Regions from separate parts of the Thalassospira sp. B30-1 genome, predicted to be linked through region 3. Evidence: predicted binding sites of a transcription regulator. Region 3 holds the regulator's gene; each other region holds the start of a gene.
What was found. The regulator PhoB, encoded in region 3, activates phosphate uptake and scavenging genes when phosphate is short. The targets are predictions, from matches to a motif close to TNTCATAAAACTGTCA.
Positions count from the first base shown of each region.

Region 1: IT971_RS12610 (alkaline phosphatase) is a predicted target of PhoB. The motif match lies at 4,370-4,385, and genes of this name have one in related genera.
Region 2: IT971_RS02855 (diacylglycerol kinase family protein) is a predicted target of PhoB. The motif match lies at 3,719-3,734, and genes of this name have one in related genera.

Region 1 covers NZ_CP065232.1:2,600,754-2,606,768, forward strand. The annotation lists gene IT971_RS12590 (DNA-3-methyladenine glycosylase 2 family protein) at 1-72, opposite strand, end outside; gene IT971_RS12595 (nucleoside deaminase) at 155-757, opposite strand; gene IT971_RS12600 (hypothetical protein) at 914-1,165, opposite strand; one part of gene prfB (peptide chain release factor 2) at 1,408-2,466, opposite strand; one part of gene prfB (peptide chain release factor 2) at 2,468-2,536, opposite strand; gene IT971_RS12610 (alkaline phosphatase) at 2,708-4,291, opposite strand; gene IT971_RS12615 (penicillin-binding protein 1A) at 4,505-6,015, opposite strand, start outside.
Region 2 covers NZ_CP065232.1:628,808-634,822, forward strand. The annotation lists gene IT971_RS02835 (ABC transporter ATP-binding protein) at 1-417, opposite strand, end outside; gene IT971_RS02840 (hypothetical protein) at 676-1,509, shown strand; gene IT971_RS02845 (glycosyltransferase family 1 protein) at 1,528-2,616, opposite strand; gene IT971_RS02850 (UDP-2,3-diacylglucosamine diphosphatase) at 2,613-3,530, opposite strand; gene IT971_RS02855 (diacylglycerol kinase family protein) at 3,748-4,710, shown strand; gene IT971_RS02860 (TldD/PmbA family protein) at 4,720-6,015, opposite strand, start outside.
Region 3 covers NZ_CP065232.1:4,039,580-4,045,594, forward strand. The annotation lists gene IT971_RS18965 (cation:proton antiporter) at 1-1,380, shown strand, start outside; gene phoB (phosphate regulon transcriptional regulator PhoB) at 1,443-2,138, opposite strand; gene phoU (phosphate signaling complex protein PhoU) at 2,156-2,878, opposite strand; gene pstB (phosphate ABC transporter ATP-binding protein PstB) at 2,900-3,703, opposite strand; gene pstA (phosphate ABC transporter permease PstA) at 3,705-5,054, opposite strand; gene pstC (phosphate ABC transporter permease subunit PstC) at 5,047-6,015, opposite strand, start outside.

The DNA.
Region 1 (6,015 bases), 1.4 Mb from region 3:
AAACCGACCGTCAAACCGGCGATCCCGGGCCTTTAATGCGTGATAGCAGATATCATCATTGAGCTGTTCCATGCCCGGCAGCTTAGCAGATCGCGCAGATAAAACTCGCCAGATTCGGACTCAAACGTGAAAGGGCCGGATCACGCCGGCAATCTCAGTTCAGCGGAATATCGTTTGCGCCCTTGCCGTCCTGATACTGATCGGAGAGCGCGTCATATTGCGCGGCAATCGATTTTGCCTTTTCAAGCCACGCTGCACGGTCGGCTTCGGGCAGTTCGGCAATCATACCCATCATGGAATGACTTTGCCAGAATGCGTTGGATTTGTTGTATTCCCCGGCATCAAGGGTGAAGACTTCCTTGAGGATTTTAAGGTCATGGGGGATTTCAAACGCGTCGCGGGAATCCTCGTGGCTGAAGAAATAATAGAAATTATCAAACCCGGCCCAGGTGATCGCCGACAGGCACATCGAACAGGGTTCGTGCGTTGACAGGAAAATAAGATCCGACGTTGCAGGGCGCGCATCGGCAGGCATTTCGTAAAACCGTTTCAGGCAATGGACCTCGCCATGCCAAAGCGGGTTTTCGGTTTCATTGTTGGTTTCGGCCAGCACCAGCGAATGATCGGATTTGCGCAACAGGGCCGCCCCGAAAATCTTGTTACCGGCGGCGACACCCATGCGGGTTTTGGGCAGGATGTCATTTTCAAGTGTGGCAAACAGGGTGGCAAGAAGGGCGTTTCTGTCGTCGCGTGGCATAAGGGCGGTTCCCGATGAAATGTTTGATGCTTTTTGATGGCTTCCATTTCATCGTCAATGAACCGCCCTGCCAACAGAATTTATTGCAGGTTTTGTGACCGGACGGGAGAAACACTATGTGCGGCATATTGATAGCGGCAGGAACCGGATGGTTTCCTAACCACGCAGGATGCCATCATTGATGTCTTCGTAACGCTGATCGGCGGGAACAGGGCGATAGAAATCCGGGTCCAGCAAGGTCGTAACCGCGATAAGCGTCGGCGATTTTCGATCCCGAACCTTGGTGATCAGGGCATGATCAACCGGTCTCATTTCGCGGATTTTGATGACCTCGAAAATGGGACCATTCGGGGTGGCAAGTTTGAACTGGTCGCCAACAGCGACCTGGCCATGGGACTGACGCGGCATTTTTGGACTTCACCTGACTGATAGACGTTTACTCAAGATGCAAAACCCGCCGAGGCCCTATTTTTCAAAGACTTGGCCCTTTCGTTTTTCAACGGATTTTGCTTATCGGCAACACACTGCCACACATATCAGGCGAGACTATGACAGAAGCGGGATTTTTACGGGCAATCGGCGACCCTTTTGCATAAAAACACCCCGCCAGTTTCCTGTGCGGGGTGTTTTGTTTAGCAATCCGGTTCGGATCAATCGATGTCTTCGACTTCACCGGCAGAGCCGGTGACCTTGGCGGCCAGGGCGGCGGCCATGAAGGCATCAAGATCGCCGTTCAGAACGCCCTGGGTGTCGGATGTTTCGACACCGGTGCGCAGGTCCTTGATCATCTGATAGGGCTGCAACACGTAGGAGCGGATCTGATGGCCCCAGCCGATATCGGATTTGGTATCCTCAAGCGCCTGGGCTTCGGCTTCGCGTTTCTGAAGTTCGGCCTCGTACAGGCGGGCTTTGAGCATCTTCATCGCGGTATCGCGGTTTTTGTGCTGTGAACGGTCGTTCTGGCACTGGGCGACGATACCGGTCGGAATATGCGTGATACGCACCGCCGAGTCCGTTCTGTTAACGTGCTGACCACCGGCACCCGATGCGCGGTAGGTATCAATCCGAAGGTCCTTGTCGAGCACCTCGATATTGATGTCGTCATCAATCACCGGATAGACCCAACAGGACGAGAAGCTGGTATGGCGGCGCGCGGCACTGTCATAGGGCGAAATACGCACCAGACGATGCACACCGACCTCGTTTTTAAGCCAGCCATAGGCATTATGACCGGTGACTTTATAGGTCACAGATTTGATGCCGGCTTCCTCGCCATCGCTTTCTTCGAGCATTTCAAGCTTGTAGCCCTTGGACTCCGCCCAGCGCACATACATGCGCGCCAGCATGCTGGCCCAGTCCTGTGCCTCGGTCCCGCCGGCACCGGCGTGGATTTCGAGATAGGCGTCATTGGCATCCGCCTCGCCCGAAAGCAGGCTTTCAAGTTCGCGCTTGGCGGCGATTTCGCGGATATCGCGCAGGCCCTGCTCGGCCTCGGCAACGGTTTCGTCATCACCTTCGGCTTCGCCAAGTTCGATCAGACCGATATTGTCTTCGAGTTCCTGGGCAAGGGCCTTGTAACCATTGATGGCATCGTCAAGCCGGGTACGTTCCTGCATGACTTTCTGCGCGTTTTCCGGCTTGTCCCACAATGTGGGATCTTCGGCCAGCGCGTTCAGTTCGTCGAGGCGTCTAAGAGCGTTATCCCAGTCAAAGATGCCTCCTCAGCAGTGCCATCGACTGCTTGATTTCATCGACCAATGCCTGTGCTTCGGCGCGCATTGATGTCTCCGTTATTCATATGAAATTCTGTAAGGCCGCGAAGGATCGCAGCAACTTCGGCGGCGCTTATAGCAGTTTTTGCCCCGATTGAAACCCCCGCGGGGACGCACGGCAGGCATGGAAAAACCCGGCACATCAAATGCGCCGGGTTTAAAGGGGGTATTGCGTGGGTTAGCTGTAAACCGGATCAAGCGTCACGGTATAGAGTTCTTCGTCCGCCACATCACGAAGCGACACGCGGAACTGTTCGTTTTCGGCGTCGATATCGACAAGGCCAAAGAATTGCAGGCCAAAGGATGGCGGCAGATTAACGCCCTGTTCCTCAGTTGGATGTTTGGTATACATCACCTGCGGACCGAATGTATTATCCATGTCATTCGGGCCAAACGTTCCGGCATGCAGCGGGCCGGAAACGAACTCCCAGAACGGATCGAAATCCTGGAACCGGGCCTTGTTCGGGTCATAGTAGTGGGCGGCGGTATAATGCACATCCGCTGTCAGCCAGACGGTGTTGAGAATGCGGGCCGATTTGATGAAACGCAGCAATTCAACAATTTCAAGTTCGCGCCCGGCCGGTGCACCATCACCATTGGCCAGATTTTCAAAGGTGCTTTTGTTTTTCCAGTCATCATAGACAATCATGCCAATTGGCATATCCGCAGCAATAACTTTCCAGGTTGCCTTGGAATTCAGCAGGCTGCGTTTAAGCCATTCGATCTGCTCCCGGCCAAGGAAGGTTGTCTTGTCATTGGGTTCCGGGCTGTTATTGGCATCGTTCGCAGCGCGGTAGGTACGCATATCAAGGAAGAATATCTCAAGCGACGGACCATAGGACACCTTGCGATATACCCGCCCCGGTTCGCTTGCATGTTCGGTGATTGGCAGCATTTCACGAAATGCCCGGTTGGCACGTGCGGCCAATAGGGATACCGATTTTTCGCTGTAACGATCATCCCCGGTCAGCATTTCACCGGGATACCAGTTGTTGGTCACTTCGTGGTCGTCCCACTGGTAATAGACCGGGATCAGGCGGTTGAATTCGCGGACATTCTTATCAAGCATGTTGTATTTGTAATTGCCGCGAAACTCGGCAAGGGTTTCGGCGACCTTGCCGGTATCCTCGGTCGTGATGTTTTTCCAGATATCACCATCGGGCATTTTTGCCTGTTCGGCAAACGGGCCATCGGCATAGATGGTATCGCCGGAATGGATGAAGAAATCCGGGTTGTGTTTTGTGATCGTGGCATAGGTTTTCATGCCGCCGCGATCCTCGTCAATGCCCCAGCCCTGCCCGGCCGTATCGCCCGACCAGCCAAACCGGATATTGCGTTTTGCCGCCGGTGCGGTGCGGAAATGACCGATCACCGGTTCGGACGATGCCCGTCCATCATCAAGATTTTCGAAATGGATTTTATAAAACACGTCCTGCCCGGCTGGCAGATCATTCAGGGCAAGCTTGCCGGCAAAATCACGTTCCGGCAGAACATCGACATGCGGAATTCTGACGGATCGTGAAAAGTTTTCCGTTGTGGCAATTTCGGTAATCATCCGTGACGCACGATCCGCACGGCCCCAGATACAAGCGGAATTGGCGGTGACGTCACCACTTTGCACCCCATGGGTGATCATTGGACGATCTGCCGCACGCGAAATGGACGGCATGAAAAATCCACCCATCGCCGATGCCGCACCGGCCGTGGCGGTTACAGAGGCGGTCGTGGTCAGGAATTTTCGGCGGGAAAGACGAAAAGACATTGAAAGAACCCCTTCAAAATTTGAAGTAACACCTTGAAGAGTATGACAAATTCAAATGACAGGACCGTTGCGGCCTCTTGATGGTTTTATCAACATTTGATGACACTGGCGCGCGCAATACGACGTTTGCAGCCCCGCCTCGTTTTCAAATGAAAAAGACCGGATGCGATTGCATCCGGCCCCTTAAACATTCCCGCAAAAGCGCGGCAAAGATCAGTAAATACCACCCGGGCTTGAAACGCCGCCGGTATTGCCTTCGGCACCGACACCGCTGTAACCGGCATCGCCACCATCAATGACGTTGTCATTCGATGACGGAATGGTGCCGGGTTTGAAAGCTTCCCAGATCACATTCTGATCCCCTGGACGGGCCGGAAGGCCGGAACGGGCTTCAACGCGGACCATGCGAATGCCCGGCGGTGTACGGAATGGCACGGCCTTTGTGCCCTTTAATGCATCGCCCATGAACTGCTTGAAGATCGGGGCGGCGGCACTGGCCCCCTGCTCCTGATCGCCAAGCGAGCGGTTATCGTCAAAGCCGACATAAACACCAACCGCAAGATCGGGCGAGAAGCCGACAAACCATGCATCGCGGCTATCGTTCGTGGTACCGGTTTTACCCGCCAGCGGATAACCGAGTTCGCGAATGCGACGACCGGTTCCGCGTTCAACCACACCTTCAAGCATCGATACCATCTGGAACGCGCTTGCCGGGTCGGTAAGCTGTTCACGGGTATCGGGCAGTTCAGGGGGCATCTGATTGCGGAAATCGACATCCTGACATTCCGCACACTGGCGTTCGTCACGACGATAGATCACTTCACCGCGACGGTTCTGAATGCGGTCAATCAGGGTCGGGGTGATTTTCTTGCCGCCATTGACAAATTCCGCATAGGCCGCCGTCATGCGCATGACGGTGGTTTCCGCCGCACCAAGCGCCATCGAAAGAACCTGTGGCATATCATCGACAACACCGAAACGTTGCGCGTAATCGGCAACCTTGTCCATGCCGATTGTCTGCGCCAGACGTACCGTCATCAGGTTACGCGACAGTTCGATCCCCAGACGCATGGTCGAAGGACCATAGAACTTGCCGCTATAGTTGCCCGGCTTCCATTTACCAAGCCCTGGCCCCTGATCAATCACGAATGGCGCATCAAGCACCAGGGTCGACGGGGTAAAGCCCTGATCAAGGGCGGCCAGGTAAACAAACGGCTTGAAGGCAGAACCGGGCTGACGACGGGCCTGGGTCGCGCGGTTGAATTTCGACATGTCATGCGAAAAACCGCCCGACATTGCCAAAACACGCCCGGTATGCGGGTCCATCGCGACAAGCGCCCCATTGACCGCAGGAATCTGGCGCAGGCCATAGGTATTGGGCGGCAGTTCTTCGCCATCAAGTTCCGCAAAATGCCGCACATAGATCACATCACCCGGCGACAGAACATCTGATGGGCTGTTGACCGCAGCACCAAGCTTCTGGCCTTCTTTCCACGGACGCGCCCATGTCAGGAAGCGAAGCGGAATGCGGCCCTGCTTGCCCGACAGAAGGCCAAGGGTTGCTTCTTCGGCACTGACACGCAGAACAACGGCCTTGTCCCATGGCAAATCATTGGGTGTTTCGACTTCGCGCAGTTTCTGCTGCCAGTCATCGGCCAGATCGATATTGGTGATCGGACCGCGCCAGCCATGACGACGGTCGTATTCCACAAGCCCTTCGATCA
Region 2 (6,015 bases), 1.4 Mb from region 3:
GTCCTTGCCAAAGCCGGTCAGTGATACGGAAACGGCGGCCCGCATCGCGGTGATATCGCTGGTGAAACGCGTGATCAGTTTGCCGGTATTGGTATTGTGGAAGAACCCGATATCAAGCCGGATGACATGTTCGTAAAGCTTGTTCTGAATATCGGCAAGGATGCGACCACCGACATAGCTCATCAAAACCGACTGCCCATAGTTGGCAAAGCCTTTCAGCGCAAAAGCCGCAAGGACGGCAACCCCGACAGGGACCAGCATCGCCGGGTTCTTTTTGACAAAGACCTCGTTAATCACCGGATCCATCAGATAGGCATAACCGCCAGTCGCGGCAGCCATAAGCGCCATGCAAATCAGAGCCAGAACAATCTTGCCGAAATAAGGGGCAACCGCATCCTGAACGATGCGTCTGATCATTGGCCACGTATTCCAATGTTCCGTCGTGTGATCTAGCGAATGCTTTGGCAATGAATTCTTCCCGGTCGTGCGACGCCATTTCCGATTGTGTCAGTCCGACACTATCTATATGGATGAGGCATCATGGATATCTTGATCTTTCCGGGCTGTTGCTAGCATGCCCGGGCAGGTGCGGCAAGCCGCAGCAACGTAACTTAACTGATACTGACAGGGCCTGCAGGAATGCAGGCCACGAAAAACGACATATAAGATAAAAAAATGACAGAGCAACTCCACGATATCGTGGAACAGACGATTGCCCAAGGTGTTGGCGCACGGGTTTTTCCATTGCGGTGGAAAGGACGGCGTATCTGGATCAAACAGGCTGTCCGGCCAAAGCAAAAGGGCTGGCACCGCTTGCAGCGTTTTGTCGCAACCCTGACGCGGATACCGATGTTGCGCCCGACAGTGTCGCCAGGCGGCAAGGCCGGTCTGGCAAGCGAGGCTGAAGTCCTTCATGCCCTGAACCGTGCAGGCGTTCTGGTGCCTGATCTTCTCGAAGTCGCCGATAACTGGATCGCTATTGGCGATAACGGGGCGATCTTGCAAACCGTAATCAGCGATGCGGTCAAGGGTGGGGATGAAGCACGTGTTGCTGAACTGATTGCCATGGCCGGAACTGCATTGGCGGATTTGCATGCCAATGGTTTTGCGCATGGCGCCCCTCTTTTGCGCAACATGACCATTCGGGATGATGGCAGGATCGGTTTTATTGATTTCGAAGAAGACCCCAATAAACGTATGCCATTGCCCGACGCACAGGCGCGCGACATTCTGCTGTTTGTGTTTTCCATACAGCGCGGTTTTAAACGTCGTCCCGATCTTTTGCGTTCCGGATGGCAGGCTTATCTGAGCCGCAGTGGCATGACCGCACCACAGATGAAACCTCTGTCCCGTATCGTGGCGGTTATCCGGCCGGTTTATGTCGCGCTTAAACCGTTCCGTCGGTGGCTTGGGACGGATGCGATCAATGCGATGCGGGCATATGGCACTCTACGCCGAAGCCTGCGAGGGAAAGAAACCCCGCAGGACGGATCCCAGCTTGCCAGATAATAAATAAATGGCTGCCAGTTATTGCGCCGGCATGACAATCGCCGGTTCTTTTGCTTCGGTTATGTCTTCAACGGCCAGACGTTTGGCTGCCGCCCCGTCAAACCCGCCTGAAAACGGTGCCAGATTGTGCAGGAACTGACTGGCGGAATTGCGCCAGCTATATTGTTCTGCGAGTGCGCGCGCATCCTTGCCGTCAAGTTCAAGGGCCGCCATCGCCGCCTTGCGAAGGTCGGCATCAATGGCGCCTGCCTTGGTCCCGCGCACGATGTCGGCTGGTCCCTGAACCGGGAAAACCGCAACCGGTGTTCCGGACGCCATCGCCTCAAGGATGACAAGGCCGAAAGTGTCGGTTTTGCTTGGGAAGACAAAAACGTCTGCCGATGCGAAACAGACAGCCAGTTCTTCGCCAACCTTTTTCCCAAGAAACTGTGCATTCGGGTATTTCGATTTGAGTTCCGCCAGTTGCGGCCCGTCGCCGACAACAAATTTTGTCCCCGGTAGGTCAAGGTCAAGGAAATGGCCGATATTCTTTTCAACCGCCACCCGACCGACAAACAGCCAGTGCGGTTTTGGGAAATCCCCGAAACTTGCATCGGGTCGCGGTTTGAACAGGTTAAGGTCAACACCCCGCGACCAGATATTCAGCCTGTTAAAGCCGCGATCAGCCAGCTCTTCGCGAAGCGATTCCGTGGCCACCATGACCGATTGTGATTTGTTATGGAACCGCCGCATCCCGCGATAGGAAATCGAAAGCGGCAGCCGTGTCCGCGCATGCAGATATTCCGGGAACCGGGTGTGATAGGCTGATGAAAACGGTAGTTCGCGTTTCAGGCAATAAGCACGTGCCGCCTGACCCAATGGGCCCTCGGTCGCGATATGGATCGCAACCGGTTGCAGGGCATCAATCATCCGGGCCAGTTTGCGTTTGGCAAACAGGGCCAACCGGATTTCAGGATAGGTCGGGCAGGGGATCGTCCGGAATTGATCAGGCGAGATGATATGCACATCATGTCCCATCTCGCCCAGTTCGCTGCGCACGGTTTCAAGGGTGCGCACCACACCATTTACCTGAGGATACCAGGCATCGGATACGATCAAAATTCTCATGCGGTCTTTCCAATTGGCGTGCCGCTGTTCTTTTTGGAACTGGCATTGGCAGCACGGTTATTGTCCCCGACAACCCGAAACAGCGACATCAGTTTGCCCAATCCAAGGGATGGGGCACTGGCAGCATCGCGGCCGGGTTGGGAATGTGTCATCGCCATCTGGCGCATTTCAGCCCAGTACAGCAGTTCAAGCTTGCCGTTCTGGTCTTCGGTAAGGGCCGTGCAGCTTTCAACCCAGTCGCCGTCATTGCAGTAAAGGACATCGCCAATCATGCGTTTTTCTGCATGATGGATATGGCCGCATACAACACCGTCCACCTTGCGCTTGGCAGCTTCGTGGGCGACGGCATTTTCAAAATTGCAGACGAACTGAACGGCGTTCTTGACCCGGTTCTTAAGATAGGCCGACAGTGACCAGTATCCGTAACCCAGTTTGCGACGGATGCCGTTATAATAACGGTTCAGGACAATCGCGAGGTTGTAGGCCGTATCACCCAGATAGGCGAGCCACTTGGCATATTTGACCACACCGTCAAACTCGTCGCCGTGAATGATCAGAAGCTTTCTGCCATCCGCCGTCTCGTGAATGTCGTTCATCTTGACTTCGACATGTCCAAAGGTCATATCGACAAACTCACGGGCGAATTCATCATGGTTGCCGGGGACAAAAATGACCTTTGCCCCGTTCTTGGCCTTTTCCATGATTGTCGTGATAACGGCGTGGTGGCTTTCGGGCCAGTACCAGCTTTTCTTGAGCCGCCAGCCGTCAATGATATCGCCGACCAGATAATAGGTATCTGCCGTCACTTCATTGAGGAAATCCAAAAGAAGATCTGCCTGACATCCACGCGTTCCGAGATGGACGTCTGAAATCCAGACCGTGCGGTAATGCGGTTGCAGCGTCATCGCTGTCATTGCCGCTCCTCCGTATCCTGCCAAAAGGATGGCTGGAATTCGACGGTTTTACATGCCGAATAGTGTCCCCAACCAGTAATGGTTTAAAACAAATCGCGCGAATATATAACCCGTTCATATAAATTTATCGGTTCTGTCAATATACTGTTACATGTTTCATTTTCTATAAAGAGAACGCGAAAGTAATGTTTCATTTTTATTACGGAAGTTTTTCGCAATGACCCATTCCGGGGTGACTGTTATCTTCAATCCGCGCGCTGGCGGGAATAAACAACGTTTCCTTTCAAGCATTTTGCAAAAAGCCGGTGTAAAGGTTGAATTGTTACAGACAACCCATCCCGGTCATGCCCGCGAACTGGCGCGCAAGGTGCGTGCCCATCAACGGCTGTTTGTTGCCGGTGGCGATGGATCACTGAACGAGGCCCTCAACGGCCTGCTTGATGCCCAGATCGAAGGTCACGAAGTCCCGCCGCTTGGCATCATTCCGCTGGGAACTGCCAATGTTCTGGCGGTCGAGGTCGGGCTTGAAATCCGCGCACAGGCGATTGCCGATTATATCAACAATCCGGCCCAGGTTTGGGTGCGGCCCGGTCTGGTCAATGGCCGGGCATTCTTTTTGATGGTCGGCATGGGGGCGGATGCCGATACGGTCGCAAATGTGTCACTGAAACTCAAAAGACTGATCGGCAAGGGTGCCTATGTGATCGAAGGTTTGCGCAATATTATCTTTCCGCATCACCGCGATTTCGAAGTTAATATCGGGCGCGAACAATATCGCGTTGCCGGTGTGGTTGCGACCCATGCCAAGCATTATGGCGGGGCGTTTGTGATTTCCCCCGATGCCAAACTGACCGATAACAGTCTTGATGTCGTGCTGATGCCCGGCAGCGGCTTTATGGCGCTGGCACGCTACGGGATTGCTTTGACCCTGAACCGTTTGCATGCGCAAACCGACGTGTCGGTCGTGCAGACCGAACGTCTGACCATCACCAGCCATTGCGGCCCCGCACCCTTGCAGATTGACGGCGAAAGTGCCGGTAAACTGCCGTGTGAAATCAGCCTGTCACCTTATCCGGTGCGGGTTATGGTGCCTCAGGCCTATGCCGACCAATGCAATGGCCGCCAAAATGAAAACAGGGATGCGCAAAACGCACCCCTGTTACAAATCACATCCAGATAAAAAGTCGGCTTATTGCCCGGCCAGCGTCATGCCATCAATCCGGATTGTCGGGGCATTCGTGCCGTATTTGAAGGTCAGGTCATTGGCCGGAACAGCCGTTTTGAACATGTCCTTCAGGTTTCCGGCAACCGTGATTTCGGAAACCGGATAGGCCAGTTCGCCATTTTCGATCCAGAAGCCCGATGCCCCGCGCGAATAATCACCTGTCACGCCGTTGACACTGCTGCCGATCATTTCGGTGATGTAAAGGCCCTGCTTGATATCCTTGATCATGTCGGCGGGCGAAATGGTGCCCGGTTCCATGTAAAGGTTGGTGGTGGATGGTCCCGGCAGGCTTCCGGCCCCGCGCGATGCGTTGCCGGTCGATTTCAGGCCAAGCTGGCGGGCGGACCGCAAATCCATGATCCAGGTCTTCAGAACACCATTTTCAATCAGATGGCGTTTCTCGTTGGCGACGCCTTCGGCGTCAAACGGTTTGGACCGCAGGCCACGTTTGCGGTGCGGGTTATCAATGATGTTGATCCCCGGCGCAAAGATTTCCTTGCCCATGGCATCCAGAAGGAAGCTGGTGCCGCGTGCAATGCCCGATCCGTTGATCGCACCGGCCAGATGGCCGACGAGGGATGCCGAAACACGCGGATCATAAATCACCGGCACCTGCGTGCTTTTCACCTTGCGCGGGTTCAACCGTTTCAGGGTCTTTTCCGCCGCTTTCAGGCCAATCTCGACCGGATCGCGCAGATCGGTCGAAAACACCGCACTGTCATAATCATAATCGCGTTCCATCCCGGTGCCGGTTCCGGCAAGGACCGATACGGAAATGTGGCTGCCGCTGCCGGCATAGGAATTGGCAAAGCCGTTGGTCGCGGCAAGCGTGATCTGGTGGGTGCCCCAACCGGCATCCGCGCCCTCGGAATTGGTGATACCTTCAACCGACCGTGCAGCCTCTTCACAGGCGGTCGCCCATGCCATCAGTTTTTCCTGGCTGACTTCGCCCGGCTCGCAAAGCTCAAGCGCCTCGACATCAAATGTTTCGGCCAGTTCGGAGGGATCGGCAATGCCACAGAACGGGTCTTCGGGGGCGTTTTTCGCCATCGCAACGGCGCGCTCGACCAGTTCGTTCAACGCGCTTTCGCTGGTATCCGATGACGACACAACCGCCTGCTGCTTGCCGATCAGAACACGCAGGCCAAGATCGGCCCCCTCGGATCGTTCAAGCTTTTCCATCTTGCCCAGTCGCTGCGATACCGAAAGTGACGTGCCTTCGACATAAACGGCATCCGCATCGTCGGCACCCGCCTTTTT
Region 3 (6,015 bases):
GCCATTATCCTTAAACAGCTTTCTGATGAACGCCAGTTGCACACACGTTTCGGGCGTGCAGCCCTTGCCATCCTGCTGTTGCAGGACGTTGCGGTTGGTCCCTTCCTGATCATGGTGCAGGCCGCTGGCAATGCCGGGAGCGAAACCAGCCCCTGGATCAGCGCACTAAGCGGTGTGGGGGCGGTTGCTGTATTGTTGCTGACCGGTCGTTATCTCCTGCCGCGACTGTTTCGGTATATTGCGGCTCTTAAAAACCCGGAACTTTTTGCAATCGGGACCCTGTTTGTCGTTCTGGCTGCCAGCACATTGACCGAAGCCGCGGGCCTTTCAATGGCGCTTGGTGCCTTTATCGCCGGGGTAATGTTGGCCGAAACCGAATTCCGCCATCAGATCGAAGCCGACATTTCGCCATTTCGCGGTGTTTTCCTGTCGCTGTTCTTCATGTCTGTGGGAATGTCGGTCAATGCCAATGTGGTCATCGGTCAGGCCGGAACGATCATTTTGTGGCTGATCGGGCTTCTGGTCATAAAGGCAGCGGTTCTTTTCGGATTGTCCCTGCTGATCGGCTTTAACCGTGCATCTTCAATTCGGGTCGCCATGAGCCTGGCCGCCGGTGGTGAATTCGCCTTCGTCATGCTTGCACTGGCATCGCAGAACGGGGCGGTTCCGATTGACATCGCCGTGATGCTGATCCCGGTGGTTGCGATTTCGATGGGTCTGACGCCGACTTTGATTTCGCTCGGCCACCGCATCGAACAGAAGCTTCATCCAAAGGAAACCGATCAGCTAAGCGAGATCTCGGATGAAACCGACGGCATTCAGAAACATGTTCTGGTGATTGGTTGCGGGCGCGTCGGCCGGGTTCTGGCCCGTCTGCTGCGCACCAAGGAAATCCCGTTTATCGTTCTGGAATCCGATGCCCAACAGGTTTCGCGTGGCCGAGCCGAAGGTCTGCCTGTTTATTTTGCCGATGGGTCCCGACCGGAAACATTTCGTGCCGCCCATACCGAACAGGCCCATATTGCCGCCGTTGCCATGGGCAACCCGCACGCAACCGAAAAGACCGTCGCCTTGCTGCGACAGCATTATCCGCATCTGAAAATCTTTGCCCGTGCCCAGGACATCACCCATATCGGTCCGCTGTCACGCAGTGGTGCCGATGCGGCCATCCCCGAGGTACTTGAAACCGGTTTACGCCTGTCCGATCACGTTCTGGCGGCCTGCGATATCCCGCAGGAAGATATCGATATCGAAATAGCCAAGTTCCGGCGTGCCGATATGCTGCTGATGAACGAACTTGCCCCGCGCACCGCGCGCCAAAAAACCGAAGACCAGGCACAAAAAACTGCCAAACCGGCAAAATCCAGGAAAAGCACCTGAAACACAAAGACCCCCATCACGAGAATGGGGGTCTTTCGTTTCGTCTTCCAGAATAACCGCAATCAAGCGGCTTCGACATCCAGTGCATAGCCAGCAGCACGAACCGTGCGGATCACATCGCGCGTTCCCTTGACGTCATTCAATGCCTTGCGCAGACGACGAATGTGAACGTCAACCGTGCGGGTTTCGACATAGATATTCGGCCCCCAAACCGCATTCAGAAGCTGCTCGCGCGAGAAAACCCGCCCCGGATGTTCCAGGAAATAACGCAGCAGACGGAATTCGGTTGGGCCAAGATGGATAGCCTTGCCGTTACGACTGACACGATGGGCGGCCAGATCCATTTCGATATCGGAATAGATCAACTGCCCTTGTGGTTGCGCCGGACCGGATCGACGCAGAAGTGCGCGAATACGGGCCAGCAATTCACCAATCGCAAACGGCTTGGTTACATAATCATCGGCCCCGGTATCAAGGCCGCGGATGCGGTCGCCTTCTTCGCCACGCGCCGTAACCATGATCACCGGCAAATCGCGGCTTTCAGGCTTCCGGCGGATCTGGCGGCAAACCTCGATCCCTGACATCACCGGCAGCATCCAGTCCAGAAGGACCAGATCGACATGGGTTTCGGCCAGAATTTTCAACGCTTCGTCACCGTCCCCGGCTTCGACAACCTGCATCCCCTCGCGTTCGAGGTTGTAGCGCAACATGGTTACGATTGCAGCTTCGTCCTCGACGATAAGAACCGTTGGGTCCATCTTCCTATGCTCCAGTGTCACTCATTCGGTTCTACGACGGCAAAGTTCGCCGCGTCATTTTTTGGCCGAGTATCCATCGGCAGGTCTTCGCCCTTGATCCGGTAATAGATCGTTTCGGCAATGTTGGTCGCATGATCGCCAATACGTTCGATATTCTTGGCGATAAACAGCAGATGGGTCGATGCCGTGATGTTACGCGGATCTTCCATCATATAGGTCAGCAGTTCACGGAACAGGGAATTGTACATATCGTCAACTTCCTGATCGCGCGCCCAGACACGCTGGGCCTTTTCCGCATCACCTTCGATATAGGCATCCAGAACGTCCTTGATGATTTCCTGGCACAGCTTGGCCATGTTCGGGATCACCTGAACCGGGCGGATCGGCGGCACCTGGTTAAGAACCTGCGCACGCTTGGCGATATTTTTCGCCAGATCACCGATACGTTCTAGATCGTTGGACAGTTTAAGCGCGGTCACCACCTGTCGCAGGTCATCTGCCATCGGCTGACGCAGGGCCAGAAGACGTACGGCAAAATCCTGCACTTCCTGTTCCAGCGTATCGATACGGTGATCGGAAAGAATGACCTTCTCGGCCAGTTCAGAATCCCGTTTAACGATCGCACGAATGGCGGAAATCAGCTGACTTTCGGCAAGCCCGCCCATCTGCGAAATGATGTTGTTCAGACGGGTCAGTTCTTCGTCAAACGAACTGACGATATGATGTTTCTCATCGACCATCGAAAATACTCCTGCCCGGACTTAACCGAAGCGACCCGTAATGTATCCCTTGGTGCGCTCGTCCTTGGGATTGGTGAAAATCTGATCGGTTTCGCCCACTTCGACCAGCTTGCCGAGATGGAAAAACGCCGTGCGCTGCGACACGCGGGCAGCCTGCTGCATGGAGTGCGTCACGATCACAATGGTGTAGTTCGAACGAAGCTCGTCGATCAGTTCCTCGACCTTTGCGGTTGCAATCGGGTCAAGTGCCGAACACGGTTCATCCATCAGGATGACTTCGGGGCTGACGGCAACCGCACGTGCAATGCAAAGACGCTGCTGCTGCCCACCAGAAAGACCGGTTGCCGGTTCCGGCAGACGGTCTTTGACTTCTTTCAGTAGACCCGCCCGTTCAAGCGAGGTCATGACGATTTCATCGAGCTCGTCGCGCGAATTCACCAGACCGTGAATACGTGGGCCATAGGCCACGTTGTCATAAATCGACTTCGGGAACGGGTTCGGTTTCTGGAACACCATGCCAATGCGCGCGCGCAACTGAACAACGTCGATTGCCTTGTCATAGATATCACGGTCATCAAGCGTTACCTTGCCCTTGATCGTGACACCGTCAATCGTGTCATTCATGCGGTTCATGCACCGCAGGAAGGTTGATTTGCCGCAGCCCGACGGGCCGATAAGTGCTGTGACCTGACGTTCGACAATGTCAAGATTGACATCAAAAAGCGCCTGGTTGTCGCCGTAGAAAAGATTGAGGTCACGGGCCGTCATTTTCGGGCTAGTGACTGACGGCTCTGCCGTCATTGCGCTTTGAGTTACAACAGCCATTTTACCACTTCCGTTCAAATTTCTTGCGCAGATACACGGCCAATCCGTTCATCAGAATCAGGAAGCCCAGCAAGACCATGATGGCCGCCGAAGTCTTCTCGACAAAGGCACGTTCCGGACTATCCGCCCACAGATAAATCTGCACCGGCAGAACTGTCGCCGGATCAAGTGCCCCGCCCGGGATATCAACAATAAACGCCACCATACCGATCATCAGAAGCGGTGCGGTTTCCCCAAGAGCCTGCGCCATGCCGATGATGGTCCCGGTCAGAATACCGGGCATCGCCAGCGGTAACACGTGATGGGTCACCGTCTGAACCGGCGACGCCCCAAGACCAAGGGCAGCCTGCCGGATCGACGGCGGCACTGCCTTGATCGCCGCACGTGATGCGATGATGATGGTCGGCAATGTCATGAGGGCCAGCGTCAGACCACCAACAACCGGGGCCGACCGCGGCAGGTGCATGACATTAAGGTAAACCTCAAGCCCGAGAAGACCGAACACGATCGACGGCACAGCCGCAAGGTTGTTGATGTTGACTTCGACAATCGTCGTGAACCGGTTTCGCGGTGCAAATTCTTCCAGATAGATCGCCGCCAGAACACCAATCGGAAACGACAGTATCAGTGTCACAACCAGGGTATAGAAAGACCCGACCGCAGCGCCCCAGATCCCGGCCAATTCCGGTTCGCGGGAATCACCATTGGTAAAGAACCGCGTATGGAACTGCTTTTCGACCGATCCTTGAGAGACCAGTGTATTATACCAACCAATTTCCTGATCGTTCAGGCGACGGTCGCCTTCGTCTGTGTTTGCACTGATATAACCTTTGTTGAGCATATCAAAGTCGTCACCGGAAATCAGCCAGACCTTCCGGGTCTGTCCGATCAGAGACGGATTTTCAAGCACCCTCTCGCGCAGATCATAAGATGCCCCGCCCGAAACAATGTCATAGAGATCACGCCGTTCGCTACGTCCGCTCACTTCCGGGAACTGTTTGCTCAGTGCATCCCTGATCAGACTATCAAAATTGGCCCTGCCAATAATTGCCGGATCACCTGTTCCGTCCGGATCAATCTTGGCCGGGTCGAAAAAGATTTCCATCTGAACATAGGTCTGGAAAAAGGCACTATAACCTTTCGAAATGATCGAATAGCCAAGCACAACCAGCGCCATAAGAGCGATGGCAATTGCGCTTAAGCCGTAAATCTTGAACCTGCGTTCCGCTGCGTAACGTTTTTTAATGTTACGTGCCAATTTCGGGCTGTCCCAGTCAACCGGCGTGTGCAGATTGCCAGAGATCACTTTTGCGGCGGCTCTGTCTTCCATAAGCGATGCCATATCAGTCATATTTCTCGCGATACTTCTGAACAACCTTAAGGGCAAACACGTTCAGACCCAAGGTGATAAGGAAAAGAAGCAGACCCAGTGCAAATGCCGACAGGGTTTTGGCACTGTCGAATTCCTGGTCACCGACCAGAAGTGTTACGATCTGCACGGTAACAGTGGTCACGGCCTGCAACGGGTTTACCGTCATGTTGGCGGCAAGTCCGGCAGCCATCACAACGATCATGGTTTCCCCAATCGCACGCGACACCGCCAGCAATACCGCACCAACAATACCGGGCAGGGCTGCGGGGAAAATCACATGCCGAATGGTTTCAGACCTTGTTGCACCAAGGCCATATGATCCGTCGCGCAACGACTTCGGCACCTGTGACATGACATCATCAGACAGCGATGACACGAACGGAATGATCATGACCCCCATGACCAGACCCGCAGCCAGCGCACTTTCGGAACTGACATCAAGTCCAAGCACAGCACCATTGTCGCGCAAGAACGGAGCAACTGTCAGGGCAGCAAAGAAGCCGTACACAACCGTCGGAACACCGGCCAAAATTTCAAGGGCAGGTTTGGCAACCGCCCGGAATTTCGGCGATGCATATTCACCCATATAGATGGCAGAGAACAAACCGACCGGCACCGCCACAAACATTGCAATCAGCGTAATCAGCAATGTTCCAACAAAAAGCGGGATTGCGCCAAATGCACCGTCGGACGCCACCTGATCTGCGCGGATGGCCGTCTGCGGGCTCCATTCCAGACCGAACAGGAAGTCCAGCGGGCTGACCTTGCCAAAGAAATGCAGCGCTTCAAACAAAAGCGAGAAAACAATGCCGACCGTCGACAGGATGGCAATCGCCGAACACACGATCATGATATAGCGAAACAGCCGTTCGACATTGTTTCGCGCGCGCATTTCCGAAGAAATCCGGCGGTAAGACAGAGCCAAGCCCACCAGGGCAAC